Regions from separate parts of the Collinsella sp. AM20-15AC genome, predicted to be linked through region 1. Evidence: predicted binding sites of a transcription regulator. Region 1 holds the regulator's gene; the other holds the start of a gene.

What was found. The regulator NrdR, encoded in region 1, represses ribonucleotide reductase genes. The targets are predictions, from matches to a motif close to AAACACNATATATNGTGTTT.
Region 2: nrdD (anaerobic ribonucleoside-triphosphate reductase) is a predicted target of NrdR. The motif match lies at 1,832-1,851, and genes of this name have one in related genera.

The regions. Positions count from the first base shown of each region.
Region 1 covers NZ_QRJA01000015.1:9,076-12,490, reverse strand. The annotation lists gene lexA (transcriptional repressor LexA) at 1-239, opposite strand, end outside; gene DW233_RS06220 (LysM peptidoglycan-binding domain-containing protein) at 403-852, shown strand; gene nrdR (transcriptional regulator NrdR) at 904-1,347, shown strand; gene dut (dUTP diphosphatase) at 1,352-1,795, shown strand; gene DW233_RS06205 (glycosyltransferase) at 2,189-3,415, opposite strand, start outside.
Region 2 covers NZ_QRJA01000006.1:51,776-55,190, forward strand. The annotation lists gene DW233_RS03165 (glycoside hydrolase family 13 protein) at 1-1,132, shown strand, start outside; tRNA gene DW233_RS03170 (tRNA-Gly) at 1,274-1,349, shown strand; tRNA gene DW233_RS03175 (tRNA-Val) at 1,353-1,427, shown strand; gene nrdD (anaerobic ribonucleoside-triphosphate reductase) at 2,107-3,415, shown strand, end outside.

The sequences.
Region 1 (3,415 bases):
GAAATTGAGACAGAGGAACCGTCCTCGTTAAAGAGTTCCAGGGCGCGCGGTTTGGTGGCATCGCGCTTGAGTAGCCCGCGCGCCTCCAGGGCAGAGAGATGGGCGTGCACGGTGCTGGGGGAGGAAAGGCCCACGGCAGAAGCCATCTCGCGCACGCTGGGCGGATAACCCTTCTCCTGCTGATATTCCTTGATGAAGTCGTAAATTTGCTGCTGACGCTTGGTAATTTTGCGAGCCATCAGGGCATCCTCTCTACCCATGTCAAACAAATGTTCGAATTTTGCTTGACAGGAACAACTGTTCGAAGATAATAATAACCGAACATTCGTTCTCGCGCTAGACATTTTTGTCCGCGCGGCTTGATAAAACTGTTCTCAGCAAAACACGCGAGAGGAGAACATGATGAACGTAACGAATATGGTCCAGGGAAACCTCGCCCTTAAGCTCGAGACGCCTGCAGAACCCACTTTTACGGTTGTTCAGGGTGGCCGCTCCGGCTTTCAGCCTTTGACCGTAAAGCCTGTGCGCAATCAGCAGGCTGTAGTCGCGCCAGCCCGCGTTGCCCTGAAGGTTCCGACGATTGTCGCCGTCGCCGTTGCGCTTACGCTCTTCTTTGTCCTCGCTACTTCGGTCTTTAGCGCTCGTCATGCCGCGTATGCCGAGTCCGTTTCCAACATTACTTACGAGACCATTCGCGTTCAGACTGGCGATTCTCTTTGGTCGCTTGCCGAGGAATATCCAATCGAAGGCCTTTCCACGCAAGAGACTTCCGACATGATCCGTAACGTCAATCATCTGGAGCATGGTTCGCTCGCCGCTGGTGCGCATCTTAAGGTTCCTGCTCGTTCGTAATCATTATCGCGCTGCGCATGGTACCCTTGTTATCGTTTAAGAGGAGGTACCATGCGCTGTCCCAAATGCGGCAAGGCACATACCCGCGTCGTTGATTCCCGTATGCAGGAGTCAAATAACACCATTAAGCGCCGTCGCGAATGTTGCTCGTGTAACTACCGCTTTACAACGTTTGAGCGATGCGAGGACCCTATCGAGGTCATTAAGTCAGATGGAACCAAGCAGCGGTTCGATCGCAATAAGCTTCTTGTCGGCTTGATGCGCGCCACCATCAAGCGCGATATCGACACTAAGAAGCTCAATGAGATTATCGATGACATCGAGGTCGAGCTTCGCTCTCGCACGCTGACGGCCGTCACGTCCCATGAGTTGGGTGACATGGTGCTCAAGCGCTTGGCTAAGATCGACAAGGTGGCGTACATCCGTTTTGCCTCGGTCTACCGTGATTTCAAAGACGTCGATGAGTTTCTGCAAGAGCTCGACAAGCTAAGGTGATTCCATGTCCAACATTTCCGTCAACATAAAGCGTCTCGACCCCACCGTCGAGCTTCCCAAATACGCCCATCCCACCGATGCCGGCTTGGATTTACGCTCCAACGAGGACTGCGTCCTGAAGCCCTTCGAACGCCGTCTGGTCTCTACGGGGCTGGCCATCGCCCTGCCCGATGGCTACGCCGGCTTCGTCCAGCCCCGCAGCGGCTTGGCCATCAAGCAGGGCCTGTCTATAGTCAACACGCCGGGCCTCATTGATGCTCACTATCGAGGTGAGCTTAAGGTTATCCTTATCAACTTGGATCCCTCCAACGACATCCAAATCAACAAAGGCGACCGCATAGCCCAACTCGTCATCCAAGAAGTCCCCACGGTCAATCTCATAGAAGTAGAAGAACTAGACGAAACCGACCGAGGCAAAGGAGGCTTCGGCTCCAGCGGCATCGCCTAGGGCGCTCGTATCCCTCCCGCCCGGGGCTTACCTATATCATTCCATGCTCAAACATTCTCGCGTCGCTTCGCTCGCTGCGAAACTGCGCGTGGAACGATATAGGTAAGCCCCGGGCGGGCGGCTACTCGCTTGAAACAATATTTACTTTTCTAGTAAGTCGATGCGATGAAGGGACGCCTCCTTTGTCGCATCGACTTACTGTATTTATATTCTCTGGTTCCCCTTTGCAGATTCTACTGGTGGGGAATCTGGTATAGCCGCTGGTACGTTAACGCAGCTTACCTGTGGGAGGCCCCTATATATCGTCCCGCGCGCAGTTTCGCAGCGAAGCGAGAATGTTTGAGCACGGGATGATATATAGGGGCCTCCCACAGGTAAGCGGACATTAAGACGCTACCTGATATGCGCAGGTTTTTCGCCCCAGTAGAAGCGGCAGAAGGCTCGTTTGCGCTTTTGGGGTTTGCCTACGAGCTCCATGGTTGCGATGGCTATGTCTTCGGCTGCGTGGGGGCGGCGTAGTACTTCGCCGTTGATGAGCAGTGCCTTGAGCGACTCAGGATGATCGTGGAGATGACGCAACGTCACGATGAGCTCTCGTGCGGTGGTGACATGCATGCTGGCGCCCATGCCGGTGAGCATGGTGGTGTTGGCCTTTTCCTGGCCATAGGACTTGCCCAGCAGGATCATCGGCAGATGTGCGCATAGGCACTCGGTGACGGTGAGTCCGCCCGATTTGAGAATTGCCAGGTCGCAGCCGTGCATGAGGGCCGCCATGTCGTCGACATAGTCCAGCACCGTGACGTTTTCGAGCTTCATGGCATCGAAGAGCGTCTTGAGGCGGGCGGCGTATTCCTTATCCTTGCCCGGCAAAAAGACAAAGTGCATGTCTTCGAAGCTGCGTAGGAAGGGGAGGGTGCGGTCCATCTCCGCGCGAAAGCGAACGTACGGTTGAGGCAAGCTGGCACCGGCCATTACCAGCACGACGGTCTTGTCGGTGGGGAGGTTGAACTTAGCTAGCTCTTCCTCGCGATCGTAATCCGTGTCGAATCCGGCGCGAATGGGAATGCCGGTAATGCGAATTTTTGTTTCGAGCACCTTGCGCGGACGCAGCGTTTCGGCCATAAATTCGTTGGCAACACAGAATAAATCGGTGTCCTTGTGGGGCCACCATCCCTCGACTTCGTAGTCGGTCGGTACGCAGATGACCGGATAATCGATACCCGTAATTACGCGGGCGCCCACGGCAACATTGGCTGCCGTGATGTGCGTTGCAACCACGGCTATGGGCCTGCGGCTACGAATATATTCGTTGAAGGCGGGGAACATAATTCGCGACCATGCCGTTCCGCCACCCCAGAGAAGATGTCCCGTAAGCGTATATCGCCAGGTCAGGTCGTAAATGGGGCGCGTGGCTCCCGTAAAAGAAGCCGCGGTCTTATTGCCGTCGAATTTAATACGTCCAAAATCAAGGATATCGAGCACTTCAATCTCAATATCCTCGGGGATGCCATTGGTGCCGCGGATAAGGTCGAATGCCTGCGCAATCGCATTTGCGGCGGCCTTGTGGCCCGAGCCAACGGAGGCGTGCACGATGGTCACGAGAGGTTTTTGCTGAGCCAG
Region 2 (3,415 bases), on a different contig from region 1:
CGTCGATGGCTTTCGCATTGATGTGGCGCACGGTCTCGCCAAGGATCTCGACCGCGATGACCTCGACCGGTGGCATCTCGCCGAGGGCGATGACATGGTTGAGGACGGCACCCATCCGCTGTGGGACCGCAACGAGGTCCACGAGATCTATCGCGAGTGGCGCCGCGTGTTCGACCGCTATGATCCGCCACGCAGCGCCGTTGCCGAGGCGTGGGTGCTGCCCGAGCGCCAGTATCTCTACGCGCATCCCAGCGAGCTTGGCCAGACATTCAACTTTGAGTTTGCCAAGGCCACTTGGACCTATGATGACATGCACGCTGCAATCGAGGAGGGCTTGAAGGCAGCTATAGAATCCGATTCCGCCTCGACCTGGGTGCTCTCCAACCACGACGTGCCGCGCGTGGCGACGCGCTATGCCCTGCCGCAGATCAAGGCGACGCGCTACCACCAGATTGCGCTCGACTGGCTCTTACGCGACGGGTCGTCTTATGACGAGGAACGTGAACTCGGCGAGCGCCGCGCGCGGGCGGCCCTTTTGCTCGAGCTGGCGCTTCCGGGCTCGGCATACGTGTATCAGGGTGAGGAGCTCGGCCTTTTTGAGGTGGCTGACATTCCGTGGGCCGCACTCGAAGATCCTACTGCGACCAATACGCACGGACCGAAGCGCGAGAAGGGGCGCGACGGCTGCCGTGTGCCCCTGCCGTGGGTGGCGGCGGACGATCCCGCGCAGGGCGGATCGTTTGGGTTTTCACCGGCGGACGCCGATGCGGCGCCCCATCTGCCGCAGCCTGCATGGTTTTCCGATTACGCTGCCGATAGGGAAGAAGCGGACCCGACATCGATGCTTGCGCTCTATCGTGACGCCCTCTGGCTGCGGCGCAAGCTGCGCGGGTGCGCCAACGATCTTGCGTGGCTCGATCTTGACGGGCGCACCGGCCTTGCGGATGGTGCCGAGGGCGCTGAGGGCGGCGTCATCGCCTATCGCCGCGACAACGGCTGGGCGTGTGTGACGAACTTCGGTGCAGCGCCCGTGGAGCTGCCTGCGGGCAGGGTCCTGCTCGCCTCATCACCGCTTGCAGACGGTAAGCTCGCGCAGGACAGCTCTGCCTGGATCATGCTCGCTGAGTTGTAGGGGTCTCTTGCGGCGAGCTTGCGTTTGCCTGCGCCTTCCGCGGCGGCTGATGTCTTCGCGAGGTTCGCGAGGGCGTCGCAAAACTTTTCAAAAAAAGTTCTTGCATTTGGGTGGATCATCCCGTATATTAAATCCTCGCAGGCGGACATGGCTCAGTTGGTAGAGCACAACCTTGCCAAGGTTGGGGTCGCGGGTTCGAGCCCCGTTGTCCGCTCCATTTGGGCGTTTAGCTCAGGGGGAGAGCGCTTCCCTGACACGGAAGAGGTCAGAAGTTCAAATCTTCTAACGCCCACCAAATGTTCGCAGCTCAGAGGCATCGCCTCTGGGCTGTTTTGTTTTGGTCGCCAAATGGGTCGCCAAATACGTCACCAAATTTCGAGTTTTTGATCTTCCGGGATGCTTCTCAGTAGTCATCCGAGGAAACTCTCGTCTTCTCCGTTTGCATACACATATCTTTCAAGGATTCGTGCCGCGGTTGCATGAGGCTCGGCAAGGCACGACCGCAACATGTTGGTCAAGCATAATCTTTTGGATTCTTTTGGCGTGAGCGGCTTGGTTTTGGTAGGATTTGTCAGCGGCTTGACTAAGGGGGTTTTATAACTGCCATGCAGGTAGCCGTGTTGGTAACGTTTTACCGACTTGTCAAATACCCCTCATTTTTAATGCGTCTGCAAAATGACCAATTGCTTTGACCTGCTGAAACACTATATGTTGTGTTTGACCTAAAAAAAGAATACAGGATATAGATGCCTCTTTGTCGTATGATAGATGGCGGACAGAGAACGAAGACCTTAACTGCCTCTTTTGAACGTGTCCTTGAACCGCTTGATCGGCTCCTGGGAATGTCCGCATGGAGGCTTATGGTTTATCGAGAACACAGATTGCGCGACGGCGCCGCAAGACAGGGACAGGCCCTGCCGGGCATCGTTTGGCTCTGAAGCGCAATGAGACTACGACGCGAAAGAGGCAAGAGGATGAAGATCATCAAGCGCAGCGGCACCGAGGTTGTCTTTGACATCGATAAGATCGTCAATGCCATCCGCGCCGCCAACTTGGAGGTCGAGGAGAGCTCTCGTCTAACCGACCGCCAGGTGGTTTACGCGGCACAAAACGTCGCCGAGGCATGCGAGAACGCGGGCCACACCGTTTCGGTCGAGGAGATCCAGGATTTGGTCGAGGACGAGATCATGCGTCTCGACTGCTACGAGGTTGCTCGCCACTACATCATCTATCGCTATGTTCAGAGCCTGAAGCGCCAGAAGAACACGACCGACGACAAGATTTTGTCGCTGATCGAGTGCAATAACGAAGAGGTCAAGCAGGAGAACTCTAACAAGAACCCGACCGTCAATTCCGTCCAGCGTGACTATATGGCCGGCGAGATTTCCAAGGACCTGACTCAGCGTGTGCTGCTGCCCCAGGAGATCGTGGATGCCCACAATGAGGGCCTGATCCACTTCCACGATTCTGACTACTTTGCCCAGCACATGCATAACTGCGACCTGGTGAACCTGGAGGACATGCTCCAGAACGGCACCGTTATCTCGGGCACGCTGATCGAGAAGCCGCACAGCTTCTCGACTGCCTGCAACATCGCGACGCAGATTATCGCCCAGGTTGCTTCCTCCCAGTACGGCGGCCAGTCTATTTCGCTGACCCATCTCGCCCCCTTTGTTGAGGTGAGCCGTCAAAAGATTCGCGGCGAGGTTGCCCGCGAGCTCGAGGAGCTCGGTGTTTCGGCATCTGCCGAAAAGGTCCGTGAGGTCGTTGAGGACCGTCTGCGTGACGAGATCCGTCGCGGCGTCCAGACGATTCAGTATCAGGTCGTGACCCTTATGACCACAAACGGCCAGGCGCCGTTTGTGACGGTCTTTATGTATCTCAACGAGGCTCGCTCAGCGCAGGAGAAGCACGACCTTGCCATGATTGTGGAGGAGACGCTTCGTCAGCGCTATGAGGGCGTTAAGAACGAAGCCGGTGTGTGGATTACCCCGGCATTCCCCAAGCTTATCTATGTACTCGAGGACGATAACGTTCACGAGAACTCCCCGTACTTCTACCTGACCCAGCTGGCTGCCAAGTGCACCGCCAAGCGCATGGTGCCCGACTACATCTCCGAGAAGAAGATGCGCGAGCTCAAGCTGTCTAAGGGCGAGACCGCCGGCAACGGCGATTGCTACACCTGCATGGGTTGCCGTAGTTTCCTGACGCCCGACCGTTCGGGCAACGGCTTTAACAATGTCGCCAACGCGCTGAACTATGACCCGACCAAGCCTAAGTACT